DNA from 4 places in the Geodermatophilus sp. SYSU D00710 genome. Region 1 is predicted to be linked to each of the others. Evidence: riboswitches for the same ligand, from Rfam matches in the RefSeq annotation. Region 1 holds a riboswitch; each other region holds the start of a gene.
The links. Region 1 has a riboswitch for cyclic di-AMP ahead of ACI78U_RS20500 (C40 family peptidase). Riboswitches for the same ligand answer to the same signal wherever they lie in the genome.
Positions count from the first base shown of each region.

Region 1 (7,524 bases):
TCGGCGACCTGGTCGAACTCGCGGACCCGCACGATCGCGACGAGGTCGACCTCCCCGGCGGTCGAGTACACCTCGCTGACGCCGTCGAGGTCGGCGATCGCGGCCGCGACCTCGGGGATCGCGTCGGTGGCGGCGTCGACCATCACGATGGCGGTGATCACGCCGGGGATGCTAGTTGAAGGACCCTCCTGCCCCCCACGCCTCGCTCCGCTCGGCGCGGGTCCCTGCAGGAGGGCCGTTCCGGCACGTCATCCCGGGCCGCCGGGGGCCGACGCGACTGCGACGACGCGCTCGGGGCGGGCCCGGGTGCCCAGCTGCCGGCCGTCGGCGAACGGGTCGCGCACCGCCCGGCCGGCCTCCACCCGTGCGAGGAAGCCGCTGAAGCCCCCGGTGCCCGGCGCCGCGCAGGCCAGGGTGCCGTCGACCTCGACCAGCCGGGTGCCCGGCTTCTCCATCCAGCGCAGCACCAGCTCCGTCTCGTCGACCGAGGCCGCGAGCTCACCATGGGCGCCCGGCACCGTCTCCGCGGTGGCCCGCAGGCCGGCCAGCGCGTCGCGCACCGAGGTCCCGCGCGGGGCGCAGCCGGCCGACACCAGCCGGCCGCGGCGCACCACCGTCAGGTACCAGCCGCCGTCGCCGTCGGGCCGGGCGAGCACGAACTCCGCGACGGCGGCCAGCGTCTCCAGCCGTTGGCGCCGGCGGACGGCGCGCACCAGGACCGCGATCCGGTCGCGCAGCACGGCGGCGTCCTCGTAGCGCTCCTCGGCGGCGAGCCGGTCGACGCGGTCGAGCAGCGGCTCCACCAGGGCGCGCGGGTCGCCGGCCACCGCGCCGCGCAGCACGTCGGCGACGAGCGCGTACTCCTCGACCGACTGGGCGCCGGTGCACGGGGCGCCGCAGCGGCCCATGCCGGACAGCGCGCAGGCCGTGGTGTGCACGCGGGGGGAGAGGCGGGCGGTGCACTGCCGCAGCGGCAGCGACTCGTGGATGGCCGCCATCGCCATGTCCGCGGCCCGGCGGTCGGCGAAGGGCCCGAGGAAGACGCCGGCCCCGGGGCGCACCCGGCGGACCGCCGACAGCCGCGGGAAGGGCTCCTCGGTCAGCCGCAGCCACAGCGCCCGCTCGGGGAAGCGCGAGCGCCGGTTGTAGCGCGGTTTGTGCTCGGCGATCAGCCGCAGCTCGCGGACGGCGGCCTCGAGGTCGTGCGCGCACGGCACGGCGTCGACCCGCTGGGCCAGCGCGACCATCTCGGTCATCCGGCTGCGCTGCTCGCCGGAGGTGAAGTAGCTGCGCACCCGGGTGCGCAGGTCGTTGCTGGTGCCGACGTAGAGCGGCTCGTCGCGCGGGCCGCGGAAGACGTAGACGCCGGGGCCGGAGGGGACCGAGTCGGCGAGGTGGCGCTTGCGGCGCCGTTCCGGGTCGACCTGGCGGGTCAGGCCGGTGAGCTCCTCCAGCGACGTGACGCCGAGCGGGCCGAGCCGCTCGAACAGCCCGTGCAGCACGTCGACGGTGGCCCGGGCGTCGTCGAGCGCGCGGTGGCACGGGGTGGTCGCGGCGGAGAAGTACGGCGCGAGGGTGGCCAGCTTGCAGTTGGGCACCTCGTCGCGGGAGAGCAGCCGGCGGGCGAGGACGGCGGTGTCGACCGAGACGGCCGCGGGCCACGCCGTGCCGGTCTGCTGGCAGGCGGCCTTGAGGAAGCCCAGGTCGAAGGGGGCGTTGTGCGCCACCAGCACGGCGCCGCGGGCGAACTCGAGGAAGGCCGGCAGCACCGCCTCGATGCGCGGGGCGGTGGCCACCATCGCCGTCGTGATGCCGGTGAGGACGCTGATGTAGGGCGGCACCTCGCAGCCGGGGTCGACCAGCGTCTGGAACTCCCCGAGCACCTCGCCGCCGCGCACCTTGACCGCGCCGATCTCGGTGATCGCGCTGTCCTTCGGCGACCCGCCGGTGGTCTCCAGGTCGACGACGACGAACGTGACGCCGGCCAGCGGGGTCCCGAGCTCGTCGATGGTCGTCTGGACGGCGGGGACCGGCTCGTGGGGGGCCGGCCGCACGAGGGGGAGCGGGCGGTCGCCGTGGGCGGGTGCGTGTGCGTGTCGCGGCGACCGGGACCCGGCGCCGTCGGCGGGGAAGAGCACGGCGGGACGGTAGGCCGGGGGTCGGACAGTCCCGGGGAGGCGGGTCCGCCGGCGCCCGTCGTCGACGACGCGCCGCCGCGACGCGCCAGGCGCGGGGACCCGGACGGAGGAGCGGCGCGCGGAGCGCTTGCGGGACGACGGCGGCGCGGACGACGATCCCCCGGCGGACCGCACGGTCCGGTGGTCACGGGGGGTGGTCCGGTGCGCCTGGACCCCGCGTCGCGCCCGCGGCGTCGCGCGGCGTTCCTGGTCACGGCCGCGGCGGTGCTGGTGGCGCTGGTGCCGGCCGGACCCGCCGCCGCCGCGCCCAGCGACCAGCCCGGCGGCACCAGCGGGGTCCTCGACAGCGAGGCCCTCGACCGGCTGCAGGAGCGGGCCGCCGAGGTCCAGGCCGACCTGCAGCAGCGTCAGGCCGAGGTCGCGGCCGCGCAGCAGGCGCTGGCCGCCGCGCAGGCCGACGTCGACGCCGCCTCCGCCGGGCTGGCCGAGGCGGAGGCGGAGCTCGCGCGCCTGCAGGACGTCGTCGCGCGCTACGCCTCGGCGGCCTACCGGGACGGCGGCACGCTGTCCCCGCTGAGCGTCCTGCTCTCCGGCGGGGACCCCGGGGACGCCGCCGCCGCGATCGGCTACCTGGACGCCGTCGACGACCACACCGGCGCGGTCGTGACCGCGGCCGAGGAGCAGCGCCGGGCCGCGCTGGCCGAGCAGGCCGCCGCGGACGCGGCGCTGGCCGAGGCGCAGCAGCGGGCCGACCTGCTGGCGGCCCAGGTCGCCGACCTGGAGGCCGCCGCGGCGGCGGTCACCGACGAGCTCGACGCCGCGCTGAGCGACGTCGACCGGCAGCTGGCCGACCTCCAGCAGGAGCAGCTCGACGTCAACCGGCAGACGGCGGCCAACTGGCGCGCCCACCTCGACCAGCTCGCGGCGGCCGGTGTCGTGTCCCCGCCGGCCTCGGCCCTGGCCGACCCCGCGGCCGGCCTGCCGGCCGGGCTGGTCCCGGTCGGGGACGCCGTGGGGGGCGCCCAGCGGGGCGCCGCCCAGTTCCCGCGCGAGCCGACGTCGCTGCTGGTGCTGCCCGCCGAGACGGTGGCCGCCGTCAGCGAGGCGATGGACACGCTGGGGCAGCCCTACGCGCCGGGGACGGCCGGCCCGGACTCCTGGGACTGCGGTTCGCTGGTCTCCACGGTCTACGGCGCCGCGGGCGTCGACCTGCCCGCCGACCAGGCCGGGCTGTACGCCGTCACGGTGCCGGTCGACCCGGCCGACGTGCTGCCCGGCGACCTGGTGTTCCTCGGGACGCCCGAGTCGGGGCTCGGCCACGTCGGCATCGCGCTGGACCGGGAGACGATGCTGGCCGCCGACGGGCGGGCCGGCGCGGTCGTCGTCCGCCGGCTGCCCGCCGACCAGGTGCTGCACGTGGGCCGGCCGGCCCTGGGCACCCGCCCCGAGGTGGCCGCGCCGGGGTCCTCGGGCGGTGCGCTGCGGGTGGAGTGCGGCAACACCGTGTACCCGCCCAGCTTCGACGGGACCCGCGCCTGGGGCGGGTACCCCAACGGCCTCATCCCGCCCAGCGCGCTGTGCCCCCTCGGCGTGGGCGGGCACGCGCTGCGCTGCGACGCCGCCGCGGCCTACCGGGCGATGAGCGCGGCGTTCGAGGCGGAGTTCGGCCGGCCGGTCTGCATCACCGACTCCTACCGCACCTACGCCGGCCAGGTCCGGCTCTACGGCGAGAAACCGTCCCTGGCCGCGGTCCCGGGGACGAGCAACCACGGCTGGGGGCTGGCGGTCGACCTGTGCGGCGGCATCGAGACCTTCGGCACCCCGCAGTACGCCTGGATGGTGGCCAACGCCGGCCGCTTCGGCTGGCTGCACCCCACCTGGGCGGACCCGGGCAACGGCCGCGAGGAGCCCTGGCACTGGGAGTTCGCGGGCAGCTGAGCCGGGACTGTCGGTGGCCGTCCCTAGCGTGCGGAGCAACCGACAGGGAGACCCGTCCCGACCGCGGCCCGGCACCCGGGCGGCCCGGGGCACCGGAGGGGGGACACGGCCATGCTCATCGACTGCGACACCTGCACCGTGCGCGGCACCGGCTGCGCCGACTGCGTCGTCACCGTCCTGCTGGGTGCGCCGCCGGCGGAGAGGGGCACCGGGCCCGTGCTGCTGCCGGTGCCGCCGGTCCCGGCCGCGCGGGCGACCGGGCCGGCCGCCGGGGACGCGGTCCCCCCGCCGCCGGGCGTGGTGGTGGAGTTCGACGACGTCGAGCGGCGCGCCGTGCGGGCGCTGGCGGAGGTCGGCCTGGTGCCTCCGCTGCGTCACCGCCCGGCGGGCGGGGAGCGTCCCGGCGGACGGCGCCGCACCGGCTGAGGCGCAGGTCGACGACCGAACGGGTACACACCGGAGTGGCGCTACTGCTCACTGTGCGTGTTCTCACAGTCAGCAGGGGTCCCGTTTGTCACAACCTCATCACGTCCGTACTGTGACCGCGTCCGGCCGGGTGGTCGTCACCTGACGCGAGGTGACCTCGGCCGGTCACCGCCGAGTCACCGGACGCCGCCTGCGGGTGCGCGCGAGGTGAGCCGGGGACCCACCGCAGCACTGGGGTGAGTTCTCGCGTGCACCGGCCCGCCGGCGCACGCCTGATAGGGCACGTCTTCCCAGCCCGAACCCGTCAGCTAACTCGGTAGGCGGTTGCTGAGGAAGAACGGAGAGCCGCCGCCCGTGGCGACCCCCCGCCCCTGCCCGGGGCATGCCTGCGCACAGTCCACCTCCTCCGCACCCGCGACCGCCCGCGTCGCCGGCCCGCACCGCCGCTCACCGCGCCGGCTCCTCGGCCGGGTCGCGCTGGTCGGCACCGCCGCCGCCCTGACCGTGGCCCTCGTGCCCGGCACCGCGGTCGCCGACCCCGAGCGGGCCACCACCCCCGAGCAGGCCGCCGAGCTCGCCGCCGACGCCGGCCGCCGGCTCGAGGCGGTCAGCGAGCAGGTCAACGAGGCCCGCGAGGTCCTCTCCCGCCAGCAGGCCGCCGCCGAGGCCGCCGAGCGGGCCCTCGGCGACGCCCGCTCCCGGCTGCAGGACCTCGACGGGCAGATCCGTCAGGTCGCCCGCAGCGCCTGGACCAGCAGCAACGACACCTTCGCCCAGCTGGACCTGCTGATGACCAGCGACTCGGCCGACGAGTTCGTCAGCTCGCTGGCCACCCTCGACCACATCTCCGGCCACACCACCGACGTGCTCGCGCAGGTCGGCGAGGCCGCCACCGCGGCGGAGGAGGCGCAGCGCGAGGCCGACGCCGCCCGGGCCGACGCGGAGGCCACGCTCGAGGAGCTCGACGCCCAGGAGGAGCGGCTCGAGGCCGACATCGCCGACTACGAGGCCCAGTTCGAGGCGCTGACCGAGGCCGCGCGGCAGCAGGCGCTCGCCGCCGAGGCCGAGGCCGCCGCCGACGCCGCGGCCGAGGCGGCGGCCGCAGCGGCTGCTCCCGCGGCGGCCGCCCCGGCGGCTGCGGCTCCCGCGGCGGCCGCCCCGGCGGCTGCGGCTCCCGCGGCGGCGGCTCCGGCCGCGGCGGCTCCGGCGGCGGCCGCCCCGGCTCCGGCGGCCCCCGCGGGTGGGGGCAGCGGCGCCGCGCAGGTGGCGGTGCAGACGGCGCTGGCGCAGGTGGGCGACCCCTACGTGTGGGGCGCCGGCGGGCCGAACGCCTTCGACTGCTCGGGCCTGACCCAGTACGCCTACGCGGCGGCCGGGATCAGCCTGCCGCACTCCAGCCGGATGCAGTCGCAGATGGGCACCGCCGTCTCGCGGTCGGAGCTGCAGCCGGGCGACCTGATCTTCTACTACAGCCCGGTCAGCCACGTCTCCATGTACATCGGCAACGGCCAGATGGTGCACGCCTCGACCTCCGGCGTGCCGGTCAAGGTGGTGTCCGTCGACTCGATGAGCGGCATCACCGCCATGCGCCGCATCGCCTGACGGAAGGACCCCTCCGCCCCCGCCGCTCGGACGCTCGCGGCGGGCCCCTGGGGGGTGGCCGTTCCAGCACGTCGCCAGGGCCGGTGACCCGCACGGGTCACCGGCCCTCGTCGTGCCCGGTGCCGGGTCCGGGGACCGCGGCGGCCGGGCGGGCCGGTCCGCCTAGGATCGGCCGCGTGAGCTGGGCGGGCGGGTGAACCGGACCGCCTCCCGCGCCGCCCTGCTGGTCGCGCTCGTGCTCGGTGCGGCGTTCGTGGTCGTCGTCGCCGCCCGGACGCCCTGGACGGTGCTGCCCACCCCGCCCGGCGGCGCGACGCCGCTGAGCGCCGACGCCGGGCTGCCCGCCGAGGTGGTGCGCCGGGCCGAGGCCTTCGCCGCCGCGGTCCGCCCCGCCTCGCTGGCGGGCCTGCTGCTCGGCCTCGCCGTCTCGGCACTGCTCGGCCTCACCCGCCTGGGCAGCCGGCTGGTCACCGCCGCCGGCCGTCCCGTGGGTGGGCGCTGGCCGCTCACGGTGCTCCTCGGCACGGTCGCGCTGGTGGTCGCCGGCCGGCTGGTCACGCTGCCGCTGTCGGCCTACGGCGAGGTCGTGCGGCACCGCTACGGCCTGTCGACCCGGTCCTGGGGGCTGTGGCTGCGCGACGTGGCGGTCTCCACCGCCATCGACGCCGGCCTGACCGCGCTCACCCTGCTCGCCCTGGTGTGGCTGGCCCGCCGGGCGCCGCGCACCTGGTGGGCGTGGGCCGCGGTCGGCGCGGCGGGCCTGGTGGTGGCCGGCTCGTTCCTCTACCCGGTGGTCATCGAGCCGGCGTTCAACCGCTTCGAGCCGCTGCCGGCCGGACAGCTGCGCACCGACCTGCTCCAGCTCGCCGAGGAGAGCGGCAACCCGGTCGAGGACGTCCTGGTCGCCGACGCCTCGCGCCGGACGACGCGGCTGAACGCCTACGTGTCCGGGTTCGGGTCCACCCGCCGCGTCGTCGTCTACGACACCCTGCTCGCCGACGTCCCCGACGACGAGATCGAGTCGATCGTCGCCCACGAGCTCGGGCACGTCGCCGCCGACGACGTCCTGACCGGCACGCTGCTGGGCGCCCTCGGCGCGGCCGCGGCGGTGGCACTGCTGGGGTGGCTGCTGTCCCGGCCGGCGCTGCTGCGCCGCGCGGGCGCGGACTCCGCGGGTGACCCGCGCGTGGTCCCGCTGGTGCTGCTGCTGACGGCCGTGGGCTCGCTGGTCGCCACGCCGGTGCAGAACCTGGTGTCGCGCCAGGTGGAGGCGCGCGCGGACCTGTACGCCCTCGACCTCACCGGCGACGCGCAGGCGTTCGCCGCGGTGCAGCGGCGGCTGTCGGAGAACAACGTCTCCGACCCGAGCCCGCCGGTGCCGTGGCAGTGGTTCTTCGGCTCGCACCCGACCCCGGCCGAG
Region 1 is NZ_JBJGYX010000059.1:11,107-18,630, forward strand. Features, by position in the region: gene ACI78U_RS20480 (Lrp/AsnC family transcriptional regulator) at 1-161, opposite strand, end outside; gene ACI78U_RS20485 (DEDD exonuclease domain-containing protein) at 249-2,054, opposite strand; gene ACI78U_RS20490 (NlpC/P60 family protein) at 2,340-4,076, shown strand; gene ACI78U_RS20495 (hypothetical protein) at 4,188-4,502, shown strand; cyclic di-AMP (ydaO/yuaA leader) riboswitch at 4,662-4,840, shown strand; gene ACI78U_RS20500 (C40 family peptidase) at 4,857-6,104, shown strand; gene ACI78U_RS20505 (M48 family metallopeptidase) at 6,298-7,524, shown strand, end outside.

Region 2 (7,524 bases), on a different contig from region 1:
GACCGCCTCGGCGGCCGCGCGCAACTGTGCGGCGTCGGCGAGGTCGGCGACGACGGTGTCGATCGACCGGGCGGGGTGGGCCGCCCGCAGCGACGCGGCCACGCCGTCGAGCCGCTCGGCGTCGCGGTCGAGCAGCACCAGGTCGTTGCCGCGGGCGGCCAGCGCCGGCGCGAGCGCGGCGCCGATGCCGCTGGCCGCGCCGGTGACGACGGCCGTGCCGGTGAAGTCGTAGGGCCGCATCACGCCGCCACCCCGCCGACGCCCGCCGTGGCGGGCTCGCGGACCGGGCGGGTGAACCGGATCCCCTCGTCCTCGACCGGCCCGCGGCGCATGAGCAGCACGTCGCGGACGTAGTTCTGGTACAGCTTCCACGGCGCCCGGGCGCCCTGCTTCGGCAGCGCCGCGATGCTGCGCTGCACGTAACCGGCCGACAGGCCGATGATCGGCGCGGCACCGCCCTCGGCCGGGGCCAGCGGGGTGGCCGCGGCGTAGCCGTTGCGGTCGAGGTGGGCGAGCAGCCGGCAGACGTAGCGGGCGACCAGGTCGGCCTTCAGCGTCCAGGAGGCGTTGGTGTAGCCGATGGTCATGGCGAAGTTCGGCACACCGGAGACCATGAAGCCCTTGTAGGACACGGTGCGCGACAGGTCGACGTCCTCGCCGTCCACGCTCAGCTGCATCCCGCCGATGGGCAGCAGGTTCAGGCCGGTGGCGGTGACGACGACCTCGGCGTCGAGGTGCTCCCCCGACTCCAGGGCGATGCCGGTCTCGTCGAAGCCGGCGATCCGGTCGGTGACGATCGACGCCTTGCCGGCGCGCAACGCACGGAACAGGTCGCCGTCGGGGACGACGCACAGCCGCTGGTCCCACGGGTCGTAGGGCGGGTTGAAGTGGGTGCCCACGTCGACGGTCTCGGGCAGCTCCTTGGCCGCCGCCTTCGCGAGGATGCGCTTCATCAGCTCGGGCCGGCGCCGGCTGAGCTGGAAGGAGGCCATGGAGACCAGCACGTTCTTCCACCGCACCACCGGGTAGACGACGCGGTCGGGCAGCCGGCGGCGCAGCTTCTCGGCGAGCGCGTCGCGGCCGGGCAGGCTCACGACGTAGGTGGGGGTGCGCTGCAGCATCGTCACGTGCGCGGCCTCGGCGGCCAGGCTCGGCACCAGGGTGACGGCGGTGGCGCCGCTGCCGATGACGACGACGCGCTTGCCGGCCCAGTCGAGGTCCTCGGGCCAGTGCTGCGGGTGCACGACCTGCCCGCCGAAGCGCTCCTCGCCGGGGAACTCGGGGCGGTACCCCTGGTCGTAGCGGTAGTAGCCGGAGCACACCGACAGCCACGAGCAGGTCCACGTCTCGGTCTCGCCGGTGTCGGTGCGCTCGGCGGTGACCGTCCACAGCGAGTCCTCGGTGGACCAGGACGCGGCGAGCACCCGGGTGCGGAAGCGGATGTGCTCGTCGACGCCGTACTCGCGCGCGGTGTCGCGGACGTACTCGCGGATCGAGGGCCCGTCGGCGATGGCCTTCGGGTCGGTCCACGGCCGGAAGGAGTAGCCCAGGGTGAACATGTCCGAGTCCGAGCGCACGCCCGGGTAGCGGAACAGGTCCCAGGTGCCGCCGATGGCCTCGCGGGCCTCGAGGACGGCGTAGCTCTTGCCGGGGACCTCGCGCTGCAGGTGGCAGGCCGCGCCGATGCCCGACAGGCCCGCGCCGACGATCAGCACGTCGACGTGGCGGGCGGGACTGGTCTCGGTCATGACTCTCCCTGTCGGAGCCGGGGTGACCTGGGCGACACTACTCGACACCGTGTCGAGTACGTCGACGGCGTGTCGGTCAGGCGGGGGCGGCCCCCGGCCCGTCGCCGCCGTAGACGGTGCGCAGCCACACGGTGAGCAACACGTCGACCAGGTCGGCCTCGCCCAGCACCGGCGCCTGCCCGGTGGCGGTCACGTGGATGACCCGCTCGTTCATCCAGTTGAGCGCCACGGCGAGGTCGCGGGCCGGTGGGCCGGGCGGGGCGGCGCCGCGGGCCCGCTCGGCGTCGATGGCCGCGGCGGTCTCGGCGACGAACTGCTCCATGACCTCCGACCACAGCGCGCGGGCCTCGGCGCTGGTGGCGAACAGCGAGGCCGCCGCGGTGGTGAGGGCGTGGTGCGCGGCGAAGGTGTCGCGGACCGCCTCGAGCGCGCCCCGCCAACCGGCGCGGACGTCGTCGCCGGCGCGGCGCAGCGCCGCCGAGCGGGACGCGCGGGCCTCCCCCACCACCCGGTCGAGCAGCGCGAGGACGACGGCGTCCTTGGACGGGAAGTAGAAGTAGAAGGTGGGCCGGGAGATGCCTGCCCCGCGCGCCAGGTCGTCGACGGAGATGTCGGCCAGCGGGCGCTGCCCGAGCAGCTCCTCGGCGGTGGTGAGGATGGCCCGCTCCCGGTCGTCGCCGGAGGGGCGGCGGGCCCGGCGCCCGCGGCCGCCGCCGGGGGCGACGGGGAGCGGTGCGGCCACGGCGGCGACCCTACCCACGACCGCGGGGCGCTCAGGGCAGTCGCCACACCGTCGTGCGGCGCAGGCCCGGGCCCTCGGTCTCGGGCACGTCGAGCACGGTGACCGGCTCGAGCCGCTCGTGCGGCAGGTACGGGCGGCCGGGGTCCCCGACGAACACCTCGGCACCGCGGGCGCGCGCCCGGTCGAGGAACGGCAGCACCCGCCCGGTCATCACGCGGTCGTAGCAGACGTCCCCGGCCAGGACGACGTCGACGTCGGGCGGCTCGCGGTGCAGGACGTCGCCGATCACGCTGATGCCGCGCACGCCGTTGAGGACGGCGTTGACGCCGACCGCGGTCCGCGAGAACGGGTCGACGTCGCTGGCGAGCACGTGCCGGGCACCGGCGAGGACGGCCGCGACGGCGACCAGGCCGCTGCCCGACCCGAGGTCGAGGACGCGGCGACCGGCCACCGGGACGGCGCCGTCGAGCACGGCGCGGGCCAGGGCCTGCCCACCGGGCCAGGCCGCGGCCCAGAACGGCGGCTCCTCACCGGCGCCCCCCGCGGTCTCCATCGCCTCCCACAGGGCGACGACGTCGTCGGCGACGTGCAGCCGGACCTCGGGGACGAGGGAGGGCCGGCGGACCTGGGTGTGCGCGCGGACGAAGCCCGCGGGCACCACCCTGGTCACCGGCCCTCCCGAGGTGACGTGCTGGAACGGCTCCGCTGCAGGGTCCCGCGCCGAGCGTGCGAGGCGCGGGGGGCAGCGGGGTCCTCCTAGTACCAGCCGGTGGCCTGCGAGTGGGCCCAGGCCTCGCAGGGCGAGCCGTAGCGCTCGTTGATGTAGACCAGGCCGGCGTCGATCTGGCGGTAGCCGTCGGAGGTCTTCGCGATGCCGGTGCTGGCCCAGGTGGAGTCGAGGAACTGCGCGATCCCGTAGGCGGTGCTGGTCGGGTTCTGCGCGTTGGGGTTCCAGTTGCTCTCCTTGCCCCAGAGCTTCTCGAGGCAGGAGAACTGCTCGGCGCCGACGAGGCCGAGCGCGTAGTCCTTGAACGACCCGCGGCTCTCGGAGCTGGAGCTGCTCGGCGCCGGAGCCGCGGCGGACTCGGCGGCCTGGGCCTCGGCGGCCTCGGCGGCAGCGGCGGCCTCCGCGGCGGCGGCCTCGGCCTCGGCAGCGGCCTGCGCCTCGGCAGCGGCCTGCGCCTCGGCAGCGGCCTGCGCCTCGGCGGCGGCGCGCGCGGCCTCCTCCTCGGCGGCGATGCGGGCGGCCTCCTCGGCGGCGACGCGGTCGCGCTCGGCCTGGTCGGCCGCGGCCTGGGCCTGGACGGCGGCGGCGTCGATCGCGGTGCGCTCGGTGCGGGAGGCGGCGAGCTCCTCCAGCGGCGCGAGGTCACCGTCCTCGACGGCGCCGTCGGTGCCCTGCTCCGCGAGGCCGAGCGCCTCGGCCACGCCCACCGAGGCGCTGGCGGTGTCGGCCTCGGCACCGCCGGTGGCGGCGGGGCCGGTGCCGGAGAGCACCCCGACCAGGAGCGCGCCGGCGGCGGCGGTGCCGAGCAGCAGGGCCGGGCGGCGGGAGCCCAGCAGGCCACCGCGGCGCGCGCGGCCGGGGGCGGGGGTCTCGTCGTCCACCTCGAGGACGGCGGTCTCGAGGGCGTCGGTGTCGGGGGTCTCGGCGACGGGGGTGTCGGCGGCGGTGCGACGGGTACGGCTGAACATGCGGGTGGGCGCTCCGAGGGAGAGGGCGCGCGGCGGCCCGGGTCATGGGCACGCGCACGCAGCGCGGGTCTACGGCGTGTCTGGTCGGGAGGTCTCCGGCGGCCGCGGTCGGCGCCGGGCGCGGCAGGGCAGGGTCGAGCCGGCGTCAGGAGGACGCGGGACCGCGCTGCGCGCGCGGGCGGCTGCACCTGCGGGCCGCGGGGGCCCGGAGGCGGGGCATGCGGAGGCTCTCCGTTTCTTCCGTGAGCCGCCTACCGAGTTAGCTGACGGGTTCGGGCGGGAAGCAGCCCTACGCCCCCGCGAGCAGAGCTCGACGGGTGCGATTCACCCCAGTACTGCGGTGGGTCCCCGGCTCGCGTCCGCGGGTGCGGACACGACTCGGCGGCGTCCGGTCAGGCTCCCCGGACGGGGAGAGACGACCGACCGGACGCCCGCCACCGTAGACACCGTTACCGGTCCGTGACAACACGGGGCCGGAGGGACGGGCGGGACGGCTGTGACCCGCCGGTCCTCCGGGCCACTGGCCGCGCCAGTGTCGCTGCTGGTCAGGAGGCCGCGGCGACCTGGGGCCGGTCCGTGTCGCGCAACACAGTGACCTGCGACGCATCGGCAGCGGCGACCGGCTCCCGCGCGGCGCCCGCGGTGGCCTCTCCGACGGTCTCTGCCGCCTCACGACGCTCGGCGAGGACGGGGACGTCGTCGGGCAGCACGCCGGTGATCACCGCGAGCGCCCGGTCGATCTGCCCGGTCAACCCGAGCAGCCACTCGCGCGCCTGGTCGCGCTCGTCGCGCAGCGGCGCGAGCTCGGCCTCGGCGACCCGCCGGCGCTCGGCCGCCTCCCGGTCCAGGCGCTCGCGCACCGCGGCCGCCGCGCGGTCCAGCCGGGCGCGCTCCTCGGCCGCCGCCCGGCCCAGCTCCGCAGCCTCGCGGCGGGCCGCCTCGAGCACCGCCGCGGCCTCGCTGCGGGTCTGCTCGCGCAGGGCGATGACCGCCTCGCGCATCTCGGCGACCCCGCCCAGCCGTGCCTCGGCCTCGGTGCGGGCCTCCTCGACCACGCGCCGCGCCTCCTCCTCGGCGGCGGCGGTCCGGGCTGCGGCCTCGGCCTCGGCCCGGCGGACCAGTTCTCGCGCCTCGTCCGGCCCCGGCAGCGACTGCCGCTCGCGGACGAGCGCGGCCAGCCGGCGCCGGGCGTTCTGCAGCTCGGCCGAGGCGGCGGCGTAGCGGCTGAGCAGGTGGTCGTTCTCCCGGCGCAGGACGAGGACCTCGGTCTCCGCCCAGTTCACGTAGTCGTCGACCTGTGCGCGGTCGTAGCCGCGGACCGCCCCGGTGAACACCGGCCCGGTCCCCAGCAGGCCGTCGAGGCCGCCCGACGGCGGCCGCCCTCCGGTACCGTCCCCCGGCGCTCCGGTCTGAGCGCCTCCCCCTGCCCGCTGCGACATCCCGGTCCCCCTCGGTCCGCCGTGCCGGTCCGGACTCCCCGGCCGGCCGTCGGGGTGATCACGATCCCACCCCGGATACCCACCGGCCGGGCGCCGACAGGGGGGCGCGGGGCCCGCCGGAGTGGGATCGCCGGGACGTGCCGGATCCATCACCGAGCGCAGTCACAGCATCTCAGCACGGTCACGAGACCCTGGGAATGGACGAGAGGGCACCGCGGTTGGACGGGCCGTAGCGATAGTTGCACTCTCAACCACATGGAGCACGAGATGCAGTTCGGCGTCTTCTCGGTCAGCGACATCACGACCGATCCCACGACGGGCCGCACGCCGAGCGAGGCGGAGCGGATCCGGGCGATCGTCACGATCGCGAAGAAGGCCGAGGAGGTCGGCCTGGACGTCTTCGCCCTCGGCGAGCACCACAACCCGCCGTTCTTCTCCTCGTCGCCGACGACGACCCTCGCCTACGTCGCGGCGCAGACCTCGCGGCTGCAGCTGTCGACGGCGACCACCCTGATCACCACGAACGACCCGGTGAAGATCGCCGAGGACTACGCGATGCTGCAGCACCTGGCCGGCGGCCGCGTCGACCTGATGATGGGCCGCGGCAACACCGGCCCGGTCTACCCCTGGTTCGGCCAGGACATCCGCGACGGGCTGCCGCTGGCGGTGGAGAACTACGCGCTGCTGCGCCGGCTGTGGGACGAGGACGTCGTCGACTGGCAGGGGCGGTTCCGCACCCCACTGCAGGGCTTCACCTCGACGCCGCGCCCGCTGGACGGCGTCCCGCCGTTCGTGTGGCACGGCTCGATCCGCAGCCCGCAGATCGCCGAGCAGGCCGCGTACTACGGCGACGGCTTCTTCCACAACCACATCTTCTGGCCGAAGGAGCACACCCAGCGGATGGTGGAGTTCTACCGCCGCCGCTTCGAGCACCACGGCCACGGCGCCGCCGACCAGGCGATCGTCGGCCTCGGCGGTCAGGTGTTCATGCGCAAGAACTCGCAGGACGCGGTGGACGAGTTCCGGCCCTACTTCGACAACGCGCCGGTCTACGGCCACGGCCCCTCCCTCGAGGACTTCTCCCGCGAGACGCCGCTGACCGTCGGCTCCCCGCAGCAGGTCATCGAGCGGACCCTCGGCTTCCGCGACTACGTCGGCGACTACCAGCGGCAGCTGTTCCTCATCGACCACGCCGGGCTGCCGCTGAAGACCGTCCTCGAGCAGCTCGACATCCTCGGCGAGGAGGTCGTGCCGGTGCTGCGCCGCGAGTTCGCCGCGCTCAAGCCCGCGCACGTGCCCGACGCGCCCACCCACGCGTCGCTGGTCGCCGCCCGCGGCGGCGCGCAGGACTCCACCGTGTACGCCGCGGGTGACGACGTCACCGGCCAGGTCCAGGAGGAGGTCTCCGCATGACCACCCGCACCCTCGCCGTCGTCAGCGCTGGCCTGTCGACGCCGTCGTCGACCCGGCTGCTGGCCGACCGGCTGACCGCCGCCACCGTCGACGCGCTGCGCGAGCGGGGCGAGGACGCCGTCGTCGAGGTCGTGGAGCTGCGCGAGCACGCCCGCGACCTGGCCGACGCCTTCGTCACCGGCTTCCCCAACTCGGCGCTGCGCGCGGCGATCGACACGGTCACCGGCGCCGACGCGGTGATCGCGGTGACCCCGGTGTTCACCGCCTCCTACAGCGGGCTGTTCAAGTCCTTCGCCGACGTGCTGGAGAAGGACGCGCTGACCGGGAAGCCGGTGCTGCTGGGCGCCACCGCCGGCACCGCGCGGCACTCGCTGGTGCTCGAGCACGCGATGCGGCCGCTGTTCGCCTACCTGCGGGCGGTGACCGTGCCGACGGCGGTGTTCGCGGCGAGCGAGGACTGGGCCGGCGGCGACGGCGTCAGCGGGGA
Region 2 is NZ_JBJGYX010000024.1:42,519-50,042, forward strand. Features, by position in the region: gene ACI78U_RS13000 (SDR family NAD(P)-dependent oxidoreductase) at 1-240, opposite strand, end outside; gene ACI78U_RS13005 (flavin-containing monooxygenase) at 240-1,748, opposite strand; gene ACI78U_RS13010 (TetR/AcrR family transcriptional regulator) at 1,825-2,490, opposite strand; gene ACI78U_RS13015 (class I SAM-dependent methyltransferase) at 2,522-3,160, opposite strand; gene ACI78U_RS13020 (aggregation-promoting factor C-terminal-like domain-containing protein) at 3,247-4,185, opposite strand; cyclic di-AMP (ydaO/yuaA leader) riboswitch at 4,419-4,579, opposite strand; gene ACI78U_RS13025 (DivIVA domain-containing protein) at 4,731-5,519, opposite strand; gene ACI78U_RS13030 (LLM class flavin-dependent oxidoreductase) at 5,880-7,037, shown strand; gene ACI78U_RS13035 (FMN reductase) at 7,034-7,524, shown strand, end outside.
Region 2: it holds a riboswitch for cyclic di-AMP, as region 1 does, so the genes downstream of both, ACI78U_RS13020 (aggregation-promoting factor C-terminal-like domain-containing protein) here and ACI78U_RS20500 (C40 family peptidase) in region 1, are expected to answer to the same signal.

Region 3 (7,524 bases), on a different contig from region 1:
TGAGCAGCCCGGTGGCCTGCAGCGCCGCGATGAGCGCCGGCCCGCGGCCACCCGAGAGCACGACCCGCGACGGCGGCACCGCCAGCGGGGCGGCCAGCAGCGCCAGCAGGGCCCACGGCCGGACGACGCCGATCGCGACGACGACGGCGAACGCCCCGGCCAGCAGCCCGACGTAGAGCAGGCGGGTGGCACGCTCGCCCAGCAGCACGGCCAGCGTCCGCTTGCCCACGACCGCGTCCCCGGCGATGTCGCGCAGGTTGTTGACCACCAGCAGCGCCACCGACAGCAGCCCGACGGGCACCGCGGCCGCCAGCGCCAGCCCCTCGATCCGGCCGGTCTGCGCGAACGTCGTCCCCGCGACGGCGACCAGGCCGAAGAACACGAAGACGAACACCTCGCCCAGCGCCCGGTAGCCGTAGGGGAGCGGGCCGCCGGTGTAGGTCCACGCGGCCGCGATGCAGACCGCCCCGACGGCGACCAGCCACCAGCTCGACAGCGCGGCCAGCACCAGCCCGGCGACGCCCGCGACGGTGAAGGCGAGCAGCGCGGCGGCGAGCACCCGCCGAGCCGGCGCGGCGCCCGAGCCCACCAGCCGCATCGGGCCGACCCGGTCGGCGTCGGTGCCGCGCTTCCCGTCGGAGTAGTCGTTGGCGTAGTTCACGGCCACCTGCAGGGCGAGGGCGACCAGCAGCGCCAGCAGCGCCGGCACGGGCCGGAAGCCGTCGAGCGCAGCGGCGGCGCCGGTGCCCACGAGCACGGGCGCCAGGGCCGCGGGCAGGGTGCGCGGCCGGGCGCCGGCCACCCACTGCGCGGGCGTGGCCATCAGCGGCGACCGGCCAGCGCGGCCGCCAGGCCGCGGCGGTCGGGCTTGCCGGTGTGCAGGGTGGGCACCGCGTCGACCAGGTGCAGCTCCCGCGGGGCGCTGGGTCCGCCGAGCCGCTGCGCCACCCACGGCCGCAGCGTCGCGAGGTCCGGGCTGGTCCCCGCGGCCGGGACGACGGCGGCCACCACCCGCTGCCCCCACTCCTCGTCGGGCCGGCCGAAGACGACGGCGTCGGCGACGTCGGGGTGCTCGCGCAGCACGCCCTCGACCGCCTGCGGCGCGACGTTCACCCCGCCGCTGACCACCACGTCGTCGAGTCGGCCGGTGACGGTCAGCCGCCCGTCCGGCCCGGTCGACCCCGCGTCGCGGGTGCGGAACCAGCCGCCGGCGAAGGCCTCCGCCGTCGCGCCCGGGTCGCGGCGGTAGCCCAGCGCCAGCACGGGACCGGCGACGGCGACTGCGCCCGTTCCGCCGGGTCCTGCGGCACCGTCCTCGACCCGGACCCGGACGCCGTCGAGCGGGACGCCGTCGTAGACGCAGCCGCCGCACGTCTCGGTCATCCCGTAGGTGGTCACCACGGCCACCCCCTCCCGGCGGGCCCGGGCCAGCAGGGCGGGGTCGGTGGCCGCGCCGCCCACCAGGACGGCGTCGAGGGCGCGCAGCGCGCCGGGCTCCGAGTCGAGGTACCGGCGCAGCTGGGTGGGCACCAGCGAGGCGTACCGGCGGCCGGCGGGCATCCGCGCGACCGCGGCGGCGAGGGGCTCGCCCGGCTCGAGGACCGTGGGCGCGGTGCCGGCCAGGGCCGACCGGACCAGCACCTGCAGCCCGGCGACCGCCGACACCGGCAGCGCGAGCAGCCAGGCGCCGGGTCCGCCGAGCCGGTCGGCGGTGGCGCCGGCCGAGGCCCGCAGCGCCGCCGCGGACAGCAGCACCCCGCGGCCGCCGCCGGTGGACCCGGAGGTGACGACGACGACGTCGGCGCCGTCCTCCAGCGGCTCGGCCGGCGCGAGGACCGCGCGGGCGGCCGCGGCGGCGGGACCCGACGGGAGGACGGCCACCGGCGGACCGCCGTCGAGGGCCGCGCGGACGGCGGGCAGCACGGTGCGCAGCACGTCGTCGGGATCGTCCGGCGCGGGGAGGACGGTCAGCTGCCGGGGCACGTCGAACCAGGGTACGAGGCGCGCGATCTACGCTGGCGGGCGTGATCACCGCCGCCCTCCCGCCGGGGATCGAGGAGGCGGCGGTGTGGTCGGTGCCGATGCGCACCCGCTTCCGCGGCATCGACGTGCGCGACGGCGTCCTGGTGCGCGGCCCGGCCGGCTGGGGCGAGTTCTCCCCCTTCTGGGACTACGGCACCGTCGAGAGCCGCCGCTGGTGGCCGGCCGCGGCGGAGGCCGCGCTGGAGGGCTGGCCGGCGCCGCTGCGCGACGCGGTGCCGGTGAACGTGACCGTGCCCGCGGTGGGTCCCGAGCGGGCGCGCGCGATCGTGGTGGCGTCGGGCTGCCGGACGGCGAAGGTCAAGGTGGCCGAGCCCGGGCAGACGCCGGCCGACGACCTCGCCCGCGTGGAGGCCGTCCGCGACGCGCTCGGTCCGTCCGGCGCGCTCCGGGTCGACGCCAACGCCGCCTGGGACGTCGACACCGCGGCGGCCCGCATCCGGGAGCTCGACCGGGTGGGCCTCGAGTACGTCGAGCAGCCGTGCGCGACGCTCGACGAGCTGTGCGCGCTGCGCCGGCGGATCGACGTCCGGATCGCCGCCGACGAGGCCGTCCGGCGCGCCGGCGACCCGCTCACGGTCGACCTGCGCGGGGCCTGCGACGTCGTCGTCCTCAAGGTGCAGCCGCTGGGCGGCGTGCGCGCGGCGCTGCGGGTCGCCGAGGCGCACGGATTGCCGTGCGTCGTGTCCTCGGCCCTGGAGTCCTCGGTGGGCCTCGCGGCGGGCGTCGCGCTGGCCGCCGCGCTGCCCGAGCTGCCCTTCGCCTGCGGCCTGGCCACCGGGGCGCTGCTCGACGGCGACGTGACCGGCGATCCGCTGGTGCCCGTCGACGGCACGCTGCCGGTGCGGGCGGTGGTGCCCGACCGGCGGGCCGCCGTGGCCCCGCCGGACGACGTGACCGCCCGGTGGTCGGCGCGGCTCACCGCGGTGCTCGCCGCGTGAACCCCTCCACCGCGCTGGCCCGCGTGCTGGTCGACGAGCTGGTCCGCGGCGGGGTCCGCGACGCCGTCCTCGCCCCCGGCTCGCGCTCTGCCCCGGTCGCGCTCGCGCTCGCCGCCGCCGAGCGGGCCGGCGCCGTGCGGCTGCACGTGCGCATCGACGAGCGGACCGCCTCCTTCCTCGCCCTCGGCCTGGCGCGCGCCTCCGGCCGCCCGGTGCCGGTGCTCACCACCTCCGGGACGGCGACCGCGCACCTGCACGCCGCGGTGCTCGAGGCCGACGTCAGCGGCGTCCCGCTGCTCGCGCTCACCGCCGACCGGCCGCCGGAGCTGCGGTCCACCGGTGCCAACCAGACGATCGAGCAGCCCGGCCTCTACGGCGGCGCGGTGCGCTGGGCGGCCGACGTCGGGGTGCCCGAGGCCGGGCGGGAGGCCGCGCAGAACCGCTACTGGCGCTCGGTGGTGTCGCGGGCGCTGCTGTCGGCCACCGGCGCCTTGTCAGGCGACCCCGGCCCCGTGCAGCTGAACCTGCCCTTCCGGGACCCGCTGCTGCCCGACGGGGAGCCCGGCCCGCTCGATGGCCCGTGGGCCGGTCGCGCCGGCGGTGCCCCGTGGACGGCCGGGGCGCCCGCGCCCGTCCCGGCCGGTCCGGTCGGGGACGGGCCGCGCACCCTCGTGGTGGCCGGCGACGGACCGCCCGCGGCCGGCCGGGCCTGGGCCGCCGGGGCCGCTGCTTCGGGCTGGCCGGTGGTCGCCGAGCCCAGCGGCGGAGCGTGGACCGGCGACGCCGTCCGCGGCGGGGCGCTGCTGCTCGGCGTCCCCGCCTGGCTGGACGCGCACCGGCCCGAGCGGGTCGTGGTGGTCGGCCGGCCCACGCTGTCGCGGCCGGTGTCGGCGCTGCTCGCCGACCCGCGGGTGCGGGTCGAGACGGTCGCGGCGACCCCGCGCTGGCCCGACGCGGGCCGGTCGAGCGCGCTGGTCTCGCGGGCCGCCCCGCCCGCCGGGCCGCCGTCGGACCCCGGCCGGGCCGGGAACCGGTCCGGGGCGTGGGCCGGGGCCTGGTCCGACGCCGCCGCCCGCGTCGGGACCGCCGTCGACGCGCTGCTCGACGCCGCGCCGGGCCTCACCGCCGCCCGCCTGGCCCGCGACGTCGTCGCCGCGCTGCCGGCCGGGGCGCTGCTGGTGCTCGGCTCCTCGACGCCGGTGCGCGACGTCGACCGCCTGGCCGTGCCGCGCGGCGACGTCGCCGTGCTGGCCAACCGCGGGGTGGCCGGCATCGACGGGACCGTCTCGACCGCGGTCGGGGCGGCGCTGGCGCACGGCGGCCCGACGGTGGCGCTCCTGGGCGACCTGACGTTCCTGCACGACCTGCAGGGCCTGCTCACCGGCGAGGGCGAGCCGCGTCCGGACCTCACGCTCGTCGTCCCGGACAACGACGGCGGCGGGATCTTCGCCCAGCTCGAGCCCGGCCGGGCGGCGTACGCGCGCGACTACCGGCGGGTGTTCGGGACGCCGCACGGGCGCGACCTGGCAGCGGTCGCGCAGGCGCTGGGCTGGACGGCGACGGCGGTCTCCTCGGCCGGCGAGCTGCCGGCCGCGCTGGCGGCGGGCGGGCCGCGGGTCGTCGTCGTCCGCACCGACCAGCGCGCCGAGGCCGACCTCGCCGTCGCGCTCCGGGACGCCGCCGCCCACGCCCTCGGCTGACCGGGCGGACGGGCGGTGGAGGACCGGTCCGTCCGGTGGCGTCCATCACCAGGCGACGTGCCCGCAGGGTCCCGGAGGACCGGTCGCCGGGGCCGCGCCGGACCACGTGGACCGGGGGGGCGAGGGTCCGGTGACCAGCGCGTTCCCCACTCCCGACCCGCTGGCGCCGCAGGCGGTCGGTTGGTCACGGCAGCGTCACGCGCTACCCCACGTGTCCCCTCCTAATCGGACTGTGACCGGCGACACAGCGACAGTTGCCATGACCGTAGGTAGCTTTTTGGCTGCGCTCAGCAGAACGGAGCGCGGCGCCGGTCCGCCAAACCCTGCCCACCGGTCGTCCACACCAACACCCAGGGCAGGGGTGGGGGACCCACTTCCGGCGCGCGACGGCCCACGGGGGCCGGACCCGAACGCGCCTCGGGGTGAAGCCGCGGACCGCGGCCGGGCACCGATCGCCCGAACCCGACAGCTCACCTCGCCGGCGGTGATCGGGAGATCATCACCATGCCCAAGCACCGCGCACCCCGCTACGTCCGCACCAAGAAGGTCATCGCCCGGGCCCCTGTCGCCGCCGGCGCCACCGTCGTCGGTCTCGGCGTCCTCAGCTCCCCGGCCTCCGCCTCCACCAGCCACGACTGGACCGACGTCGCCCAGTGCGAGTCCAGCGGCAACTGGAGCATCAACACCGGCAACGGCTACTACGGCGGCCTGCAGTTCAGCCAGTCCACCTGGGCCGGCTTCGGCGGCACCGAGCTCGCCGCCCGCGCCGACCTGGCCACCCCCGCCCAGCAGATCGAGATCGCCGAGCGCGTCCTCGAGGGCCAGGGCATCGGCGCCTGGCCGAGCTGCGGCAAGTACCTGACCGAGGGCACCACCGCGGCCGCCGCCGAGGCGCCCACCGCCCCCGCTCCCGCCGCCGAGGCACCCGCCCCGGCCGCCGAGGCCGGTCACTCCCACGACCACGCCGACGACGCCGCCACCGAGGACTACACCGTCCGCTGGGGCGACACCGTGAAGAAGATCGCCGCCGCCCACCAGCAGAGCTGGCGCGAGCTCTACGAGCGCAACGTCGACGTCATCGGCGGCAACCCGAACCGGATCTACCCCGGTCAGGTGCTCGCCGTCAGCGGCGCGGCCCCGGCCGAGGCCGCTCCGGCCCCGGAGGCCCCCGCCGCGACCGCCTCCGCCGGCGAGTCCGCCCCCGCGCCCGCGGTGGCCCCGCTGGCCGAGGTCGCCCCGCAGGTCGCCTCCGCGATCGCGTCGATCACCAACAGCGCCGGCCCGGTCAAGGCGGTCGTGCAGGCCGCCGCGAACGCCGTCGTGAGCAACGTGCCGGGCGCCGCCGACATCACCCTCGGCGGTACGCGCGGCAGCGCGGTCGACCCGAACGGGCACCCGTCGGGCCTGGCGCTGGACTACATGGTCATGACCGACAACGCCCTCGGTGACGCCATCGCCCAGTACCACGTCGACCACTGGGACGAGCTCGGCGTCGAGTACGTCATCTGGGAGCAGCGGATCCTGACCTCGCCCGACGGCGCGTGGAAGGCGATGGCCGACCGCGGCAGCGTGACCGCGAACCACCACGACCACGTGCACGTGAACTACGTGGGCTGATCCCCACCCCCGACGAGGGCCCGTCAGCGGCCGCGAGCCGTCCAGTGGGCGAGGTACGAGCGGTGCAGCCACGCGTCCACCCAGGCGCGGTCGGGCGCGGCCGGCACGGCCGGGCTGTCGCGCAGCGCCAGCAGCCGGGCCTCGGCGTCGTCGACCGCGGCGACCACCTCGGCCAGCGGTACCTCGCCCCGGCGGATGCTCCGCAGGTACGTGCGGTGGGGCTCGGGCACCGGCAGGGTGATCCGGCCGGTCGTCAGCAGCTCCACCCCCTGGATGCCCAGCCGCAGCGCGTGCATCGCGTACTTGACGTCGAACCCGTGCGCGGCGACGAGTTCAGGACGGTTCGTGTGCGCGCCGGCTGCGCCGGTCATCGCCGCCCGCTGGCCCCTCAGGTAGCCGAGGAAGCGGTCGGCGGCCACGCGGGAGACGAACCGGTCGGCGTGCGCCACCAGGTCCGCGCCCGCGGCCTCGCGGACGACGACCTCCTCGTCCGGCACGAACAGCAGCAGCAGGACGGTGGGGTTGCCGCCCAGCGCCAGCCGCGCCCACTTCCGCGCCGCGTACACCACGACGTCGAGGTCGCCGGCGCCCGACCGGTTGGCGAGCCCGCCGGGGCGGTCCCACGCGGTGTGCCGGTGGTACTGCTCGAACGGCACGGTCACCGTCGTCGAGAGCCCGGCGGGCACGCGCGCGGTGCCGGTGACGTACTCGGGCGGCTCGAGGCAGATGCCCATCTCGTCGCGGTCGTCCTGCCCCGTCACCAACGTGCCGTGCACGCCGGACCCCACCTGCGCGCGGAGGATCGTCCCCTGCTCGGCGATCTCCCGCGCCCGCGCCGAGGCGTGCGGGTGGTCGAAGGGCGACGGGAGCGAGCGGTCGCCGGCGATGGTCGGGACGGCGGTCACCGGGCCACCCAACCAGCCCGGAGGCCGGCCGCCGACCCGTTTCCGGCTCAGCTCTCCAGGGCGGCCTGGAACGCGGCGAACTTCGACTGGGTCTCGGCGAGCTCGGCCGCGGGGTCGGAGCCCGCGACGATGCCGCACCCGGCGAACAGCCGCGCGGTGCACGGGTCGTCCTCGCCGAGCCGGGCGCAGCGCAGGGCCAGGCCGAACTCACCGTCGCCGCGGGCGTCGAGCCAGCCGACCGGTCCGGCGTAGCGGCCGCGGTCCATGCCCTCGAGCTCGGCGATCAGCGCGGTGGCCACGTCGGGCGGCGTGCCGCCCACC
Region 3 is NZ_JBJGYX010000008.1:105,953-113,476, reverse strand. Features, by position in the region: gene ACI78U_RS05940 (1,4-dihydroxy-2-naphthoate polyprenyltransferase) at 1-823, opposite strand, end outside; gene menE (o-succinylbenzoate--CoA ligase) at 823-1,983, opposite strand; gene ACI78U_RS05930 (o-succinylbenzoate synthase) at 2,025-2,981, shown strand; gene menD (2-succinyl-5-enolpyruvyl-6-hydroxy-3-cyclohexene-1-carboxylic-acid synthase) at 2,978-4,681, shown strand; cyclic di-AMP (ydaO/yuaA leader) riboswitch at 5,013-5,181, shown strand; gene ACI78U_RS05920 (transglycosylase family protein) at 5,186-6,298, shown strand; gene ACI78U_RS05915 (DNA polymerase beta superfamily protein) at 6,322-7,203, opposite strand; gene ACI78U_RS05910 (isochorismate synthase) at 7,251-7,524, opposite strand, start outside.
Region 3: it holds a riboswitch for cyclic di-AMP, as region 1 does, so the genes downstream of both, ACI78U_RS05920 (transglycosylase family protein) here and ACI78U_RS20500 (C40 family peptidase) in region 1, are expected to answer to the same signal.

Region 4 (7,524 bases), on a different contig from region 1:
CGAAGCGGCGCAGCGTCCGCAGCCGGGCGGTGAGCCGGTGGACCTCCAGGTCGCGGTCCAGCGCCGCCTGGCCCTCCCGGTCGGGGGCCCGGCGCTCGGCGTCGAGGCGGGCGGACAGGTCGGCGACGGTCTGCTCGAGGCTGTCGGCGATGGCCGCGAGGTGCTGCTCGTCGGCCGCGACCAGCGCCGGGTCGGCCTTGGCGGCGAGGTGGTCGGGGAGGTCGAAGGCGCTGGTGGTCAGGGAGGGCACGTCGGCTCCGATCCGTGGTGCGGGACGCCGGTCCCGGCCCGGCCGCGCGCGCGGGCACGCGGCGCTGCGGAGGGGGTCGCTCGTCCCGTTTCCGCAGGTCCAGGCCTCGGCCGGGCGAGTGTGGGGCATCCCCCGGCCCTTGCCGCAAGCCCCCTGCTGTGCTATACGTTGGAAGTGGCGGGGGGTGGTCCCGCCGGCCCTCAGATCGCGGCGTAGACGGCGTCGATGTAGGCCTGCGCGCGCGGGGAGCCGACGATGCCCGGTGCCATCCGGTTCATCATGTAGCTCGTCGTCACCCGGCGGTCGAGGTCCATCACGATCATCGAGCCGCCCCAGCCACCCCAGAAGGCGACCCGGCCCCCCGGCAGGTAGGGCACGGCCGCGGACGGCGACAGCCCGAAGCCGATGCCCATGCGGAACGGCACGCCGAGGACCAGGTCGACGCCGTCGGCCTGGACCTCGAAGGCCAGGTCGACGGTCTCGTCCGACAGCAGCCGGACGCCTCCGGCCTCGCCGCCCAGCGACACGACCCGCATGACGTCGAGGACGCCGCGGGCGTTGCTGTGCCCGTTGAGCGCACCCAGGTCCGCGGCCCGCCACCCGGGCGTGTTGGCCTTGCTCGCGTCGGCCACCGGGCCGGTGAAGCAGCGGACGACCGGGCTGGCGGGGTCCATCGCCGCCAGGTCGAACGCCAGGGGCGGCGGGGGGACGACCGGCGCGATGCGGCCCTCGTCCTCCGGCGCAGCGCCGATCTGGAAGTCCGCCCCCAAGGGACCGGCCAGCTCCTCGGCCACGTACTGCTTCAGCGACCGGCCGTCGACGCGTCGCAGCACCTCGCCGAGCAGGTGGCCCTGGTTCTGTGCGTGGTAGCCGGACGCCGTCCCCGGCTCCCACCACGGCGCCTGGGCGGCGAGCCGCGCGACCGAGCTGTCCCAGTCGTACATGTCCTCCACGGTGAACGGCGGATCCCAGCCGGCCACGCCGGAGGTGTGCGACATCAGGTGTGCCACGCGGATGCCCGCCTTGCCGTTGGCCCCGAACTCCGGCCAGTACTCCGCGACGGGGGCGTGCACGTCGAGCCGACCCTGCTCGACCAGCGTCAGCACGGCGAGGGCGGTGATCGTCTTCGTCGTCGACCAGACGTTGACGATCGTGTCCTGCGTCCAGGGCGTCGTCCGCCCCTCGTCGCGCCAGCCGCCCCAGATGTCGACGACGGTCTCCCCGTCGACGTCGACGGCGATGGAGCCACCGAGCTCGTCGCCCTCGAGCTGCGCGGAGAACGCGTCGCGCACCCCGCGGAACCGGTCGTCGTACGTGCCGTGGACCTCGGCCATCAGGACTCCTCGGGGCCGGCGCGACCCCGGTGTCGCGTCGGCTGGATCCCACCACCGGGCTCGTCGAGGACGCAATGAGCGTCGGAGCCCCGGACGACGCCGACCCGCCCCGCCGGGCGCTGGCCGGTCGTAGGCTCCGACCTCCACTCGCGGACGCGCGCACGCCGACGCTCGGGAGGGAGCGACGATGCCGCTCTACCTGACCAGGTTCAGCTACACCCCGGAGACGTGGGCCCGGCTGATCGAGCACCCCGAGGACCGCCGGACTGCCGCCCGGACCTACATCGAGTCGGTCGGGGGACAGTTCCACGGCTTCTGGTACGCCTTCGGGCCGCACGACGGCTACACCCTGTGGGAGGCCCCCGACAACGTGTCCATGGCCGCGGTCGCGCTCGCCCTGTCGGCCGGTGGCGCGCTCAGCACGGTGGAGACGACGGTGCTGCTGAGCGTCGACGAGACGATGGACGCCATGCGGACGGCCGCGCAGGTCCGGTACCGGCCGCCGGGGGCAGCGTCGGAGGCGTAGCCGTATGGGCCTGCGGTCGCGGCCGCGGGAGGATGCCGAGCTCGCGCGCCCGGTCCACGGCGAGCAGCCGGTCGTGGCGGTCGAGCTTGCGATAGGCGTTCTCCAGGTGCTTGTGCACCGTGCGGGGGCTGATCCGCAGCAGGCGCGCGGCGGCGTCCGCGGTCAACCCGTCGCCGACGTGACCCAGGACCTGCACCTCGCGGGCGGTGAGGCCGAGCCGCTCGGCCGCCGCCGCGCCGTCCGGCGTCGTCGCCGACCGCCCGCCGACGGCCCGGTCCAGCAGCGCCAGGACCGGCTGCAGCGCGCACGCCGACGCCAGCTCCGCGTCGGTGAAGTCGGCACCCGACCGGTTCACCGTCCATCCCCGGCCGCCGGCCGCCGTGCGCGCGGTCAGGATGGTCAGCTGGTGCTCGGCGCCGCCCGGGCGGAGCAGATCGACGTAGGCCGGGCTGCGCAACAGCTCCGCCCGGGTCGCCACGTCACTCAGCCGTCGAGGAGCCGGCGCGCCGCGGGACCGGTCGGCACGATAGCTGCGCACCACCGGATGCTCCTCTGCCAGGGCGAAGAACTGCCGGGCCACGTCGCCACCGGGCCGTCCGCTCCGCGGCAGCCGCTCGACCCGAGCCCACCGACTGCCGAGGTCGAGCGTCACGTGCCCGATGAAGTCGGCGTGCAGCAGGTCCGTCAGGGTCCCGGCGACCACCCACAGGTACTCGGCCCGGTCCGTTCCGCCGTCGAGCTCGCCGACCAGCTCCGGCGACACCGACCGCATCCGCCCTCCCCACACGGCGACCCCGACACCGACCGCGGAGGTCGTGCGGAGGACGACAGCGTGGCACCGGACCGCCGTCCTCGGCCAGACCGGCGCCCCCGCCAGGCCACCGTCGGGCACTCAGTGCCTGGTCTCGTACCTGGTCAGGAGCACGCCGCCCGGGAACGTCCGGGTCTCCACCAGGGTCAGGTCCACCCGGTCGTCCAGGGCCGTGAAGAACGGTGTGCCGCCGCCCACCAGGACCGGGTGGGTGACGATCGCGTACTCGTCGACCAGCCCGGCCCGCATGGCCGCCGCGGCGAGGGTGGCGCCGCCGACGTCCATGGGACCGCCGTCCTCGGCCTTGAGCCGGGTGATCTCGGTGACGGCGTCACCGCTGACCAGGCGGGCGTTCCTGTCGACCGCGCCGATCGTGGCGGAGAACACCACCTTCGGCACGTCCCGCCAGCGGCGGGCGTACTCGATGTGCGCCGGTGTGGCGCCGGGCTGCTGGTCGGCGGTCGGCCAGTGGGAGCTCATCGTCTCCCACAGTCTGCGCCCGTACAGCGCCAGCCCGGTCGCCCCCACCCGGTCCGACCACCACTGGAACAGCTCGTCGCTCGGCACGCTCCAGCCGAGGTCGTCGCCGGGCGCGGCGATGTAACCGTCCAGGCTCACGTTCATGCCGAAGGTCAGTTTCCGCACGGCGCAGCCTCCCGCGAGTCGGTGTCCGGCCTACGGACCGACACGGCGCGGCGAACTGATCGGTCGGACCACACCGAGGGCCGCTCGACCAGACCGGGAACACCGCGGGACACCCTGCCGGACGGTCGCGGCCTCGTCGTCCGGGAGGAGCCGTGTGACGCCGGCCGGGGGTCGCGCCGACGACCACCTGTACGGACCGACGCCGCCCGCTGAGCGTGGGACCGGAGGTCGGAGGCGGGGGCGACGGACGAGTCGGCCTGTACGCCGGGTTCTGTCCTCGGGCGCCTCGCGGCCTCCCGATGGGCGGTCATCCATCTAGGCCCGCCGTTGCCGGCGGGCTCGAGCGGTCCACCCGCAGGCTCGGGCGGGCAGCCCTCGAACGCCTGCGCGGGACGGCGGTCCGGTCGCCCAGCCGCCGTCCCTTCTCGACCTTGCTCCGGGTGGGGTTTACCGAGCCGCACCGGTCACCCGGTGCGCTGGTGGTCTCTTACACCACCGTTTCACCCTCACCAGCGGCGAGCCGCTGGCGGTCTGTTCTCTGTGGCACTGTCCCGCGGGTCACCCCGGGTCGCCGTTAGCGACCACCCTGCCCTGTGGAGCCCGGACGTTCCTCGGCGACGGGGTCTCCCCCGCCGACGCGACCGCCCGGCCGACTCGTCCGTCGTGCCGGCCAGTCTACGGGCCCTCCGCACGGGGTCCCATGACGCCTGGCCATCGGCGCGACGCTCCCGGTGAAAAGACACGCCGGGGCCCACCAGCCAACTCCTCCAGTTCACCGACCCGGAGTTGGCACAAGCGCACAAGACCTCTACGGTTTCGGCGTCTGGTCGGTCGTCACCTCCCCCATCCGGGGGAACCGCGCCGGATGCCGCCGAGTCGCGCCGGCCCCGTCGACGCGAACCGGGGACCCACCGCACCACTGGGGTGAGTCCCGCCTCCCGAGCCCTGCTCGGGGGCGGGTAGGGCGCATCCCCGCCCGAACCCGTCAGCTGACCCGGTAGGCGGCCAAGGGAGAAACGGAGATCTGCAGCGAGGGGTGCCGAGCGGCGCCCGTCCTCGCACCCCCAGACACCGCCGCCGCGACCCGCTGGACACCTACGCCGGTCGCCGCGTACCCGGGCACGGACCTCGGCAGCCCTGCGCGTCGCCTGCCTCCGGCGGGCTCGGCACGGTCGCGCGTCCGGCTGCCCGTCCCCCCAGGTCACCCCTCATCCGGAACGGGGACCCGCCCGACCAGCGGGCGGCCCCACGGACCACCGTCAGGAGCTCTCCTCACCATGCCCTCGAACACCCCTCGCCGCACCGGCGTCCGCCGGTCGCTGACCGTCGGCGCCTTCGCCGTCGCCTTCGGCCTCGCCGGCCAGTCCGCCGCCCAGGCTCACGACTGGGACCGCGACCGGGACCGCGGCGGCTGGGACCGCTGGGACCGGACCTCGTCCACGGCCGAGGCGGAGGCCCCCGCTCCGGCGCCGGCCCCCGCCGAGGAGGCGCCCGCGGTGCCCACCGGGGCTGCGGCCCCCGCCCCGGCGGCGTCGCTCCCCGTCTCGACCGACCTGAGCGGCAAGCCGACCCCCACCTCCACCGCCTACAGCGCGTGGGCGGCGCACGTCCGCCCGGTCGTCGCCGAGGTCACCCAGGCCTTCGGCGTGTCCACGGTCCTCACCCGGCCCGGCCACTCGCCGACGCAGGAGCTCGCCGCCGACTTCATGGTCTACAGCGACTCCGCCAAGGGTGACGCCGTCGCCCAGTACGTGATCGACAACGCCGAGCGGTTCAACGTCGACTACGTCATCTGGGAGCAGCGGATCTACATGATCGGCGGCTCCGGCTGGCAGGCGATGGAGGACCGCGGGTCGATCACCGCCAACCACTACGACCACGTGCACGTCAGCTTCAACTGACCGGCGGCCGTGGGGACGCGGTACCCCGGCCGCGTCCCCACGGCACGCTTCGTCGTGCACCGGCCGGCCTCATCCCACGGTGCCCGACCTCACCCCGCAGCGCGAGGTCGGGCACCGCGCGGGGAGGCCGGCCGCCCGTGCGCGTCGAGGAGCGCCGCGGTCAGCCGCCGTAGAGCACGAAGCCGGCCACCCGGCGCCCTGCGTCGTCGGCCGGGGTCGCCATCTCGACCTGTCGCCGTGCCTGCTCCTCGACCGGGTCGTCCGACAGCGCCTGCAGGTAGCGCCGGTGCTCGGCCAGCGAGGCCACCGCCCGGTCGACGACGGCGGTCACGTCGACGGTGTGGGTCGCCCCCACGGGCGTGGAGACGGCGGTCCACCGCACGCCCTGCCACGGCACCGGGTCGGCCAGTTCGGGGAAGATCCACTCGTTCGCCGCGTCGCCCACCGCGTCGAGCACCGCCCGGCCCAGCGCCCGGTGGTCGGCGCTGTTCCAGTACGCGGGCGCGGTGCCCGGCGGCGTCCAGGTGTCCCCGAAGTGCATCGTCACCACCAGCTCCGGCCGGTGCCGGCGGATCGCCGCGGCCACCGACCGCCGCAGGTCCAGACCCTCGACCAGCCGGCCGTCGGGATGGCCGAGGAACTCCACCACCGAGACGCCCGCCGCCGCCGCGGCCGCCCGCTGCTCCCGCTCACGCAGCGGCCCGGCCACCTCCGGCGGCAGACCGGCGATGCCGGCCTCCCCGCTGGTGGCCAGCACGTAGCGCACGTCGCGCCCGGCGGAGGTCCACGCGGCGACGGCGGCCGCGCAGCCGTACTCGATGTCGTCGGGGTGGGCGACGACGACCAGCGCGCGCTCCCAGTCCTCCGGCAGCGGCTGGGTCACGCCCGCCCCCGGGCCACGCGCAGCGCCGCGGCGATCATCGGCACCTGCAGGGGCAGCCGTACCACCCCGGCCGCCAGCAGCGCCGGCCGCCCGCGCGCCGCCCGCAGGTGGTGCAGGTGCGCGGGCAGGAACGACGCCAGCAGGACCGCGGCCGCCCAGCCCCCGGCCCGCCGGCTCGGCGGTGCGGACAGCAGCGCGGCGGTGGCCACCTCGGCGACCCCGCTGCCCAGCACCCAGCCGCGCGCGTCCCCGAGCTCCGGTGGCACCAGCCACTCGTAGGTCCGCGGCCGCACCAGGTGCAGCACGCCGGAACCGCCCAGGGCGGCGGCCAGCCAGGTCGCGGGCGCGGGCGGTCGCATGCGGCCACCGTAGGCTGCCGCTCCGTGCCCGCCGCCGACCTGCTCGTCGCCGCCGCGGTGGCGCTGGCCGCGGGCGTCGTCAACTCCATCGCCGGCGGCGGCTCGCTGATCCTCTTCCCCACCCTGGTGGCGCTGGGCCTGCCGACCGTCGCGGCCAACGTGACCAACTCGGTCGCGCAGTGGCCCGGCTACCTCGGCGGGATGGCCGGGTTCCGCCGCGAGTACGCCGGCCAGGGCGGGCGGCTGGCCCGCCTCGGCGTCGTCTCGGTCCTGGGTGGGACGGCGGGCAGCGTGCTGCTGCTGACCACGCCCAGCGCGGCCTTCGACGTCGTCGTCCCGGTGCTGGTGCTCCTGGCCAGCCTGCTGCTGGCCGTGCAGCCGCTGCTCACCCGCCGGCTGCGCGACCGGGACGGCGCCACGGTGCGTGACCCGCGGTGGCTGTACCTCGCGCTGTTCCTCGCCACCGCCTACGGCGGCTACTTCGGCGGGGCGCTGGGCGTGATCCTCGTCGCCGTCCTCGGCACGGCACTGCACCGGCTGCCGCTGGCCAACGCGCTGAAGTCAGCGCTGTCCGCGGTGACGGCGACGGTCACGCTGGTGGTGTTCGGGCTCTTCGGCCCGGTCGCCTGGCAGGTGGTCGCCGTCGCGGCGCCGGCGAGCCTGGTGGGCGGCTTCACCGGCGCCCGCATCGCCGGCCGCATCCCCGCGACGCCACTGCGGGTGCTCATCGTCGTCTTCGGCGTCGCGGTGTCGGTGTACCTGTTCGGTCGGATCTGAGGGTCATTCGCCGCCGCGGCCGGGCTCGCCGATGGCGA
Region 4 is NZ_JBJGYX010000026.1:38,708-46,231, reverse strand. Features, by position in the region: gene helR (RNA polymerase recycling motor ATPase HelR) at 1-250, opposite strand, end outside; gene ACI78U_RS13655 (serine hydrolase domain-containing protein) at 451-1,584, opposite strand; gene ACI78U_RS13650 (GYD domain-containing protein) at 1,772-2,110, shown strand; gene ACI78U_RS13645 (response regulator transcription factor) at 2,001-2,882, opposite strand; gene ACI78U_RS13640 (dihydrofolate reductase family protein) at 3,003-3,566, opposite strand; RNA gene rnpB (RNase P RNA component class A) at 3,811-4,223, opposite strand; cyclic di-AMP (ydaO/yuaA leader) riboswitch at 4,426-4,585, shown strand; gene ACI78U_RS13630 (hypothetical protein) at 4,844-5,467, shown strand; gene ACI78U_RS13625 (PIG-L deacetylase family protein) at 5,628-6,350, opposite strand; gene ACI78U_RS13620 (DoxX family protein) at 6,347-6,709, opposite strand; gene ACI78U_RS13615 (sulfite exporter TauE/SafE family protein) at 6,734-7,486, shown strand; gene nadA (quinolinate synthase NadA) at 7,490-7,524, opposite strand, start outside.
Region 4: it holds a riboswitch for cyclic di-AMP, as region 1 does, so the genes downstream of both, ACI78U_RS13630 (hypothetical protein) here and ACI78U_RS20500 (C40 family peptidase) in region 1, are expected to answer to the same signal.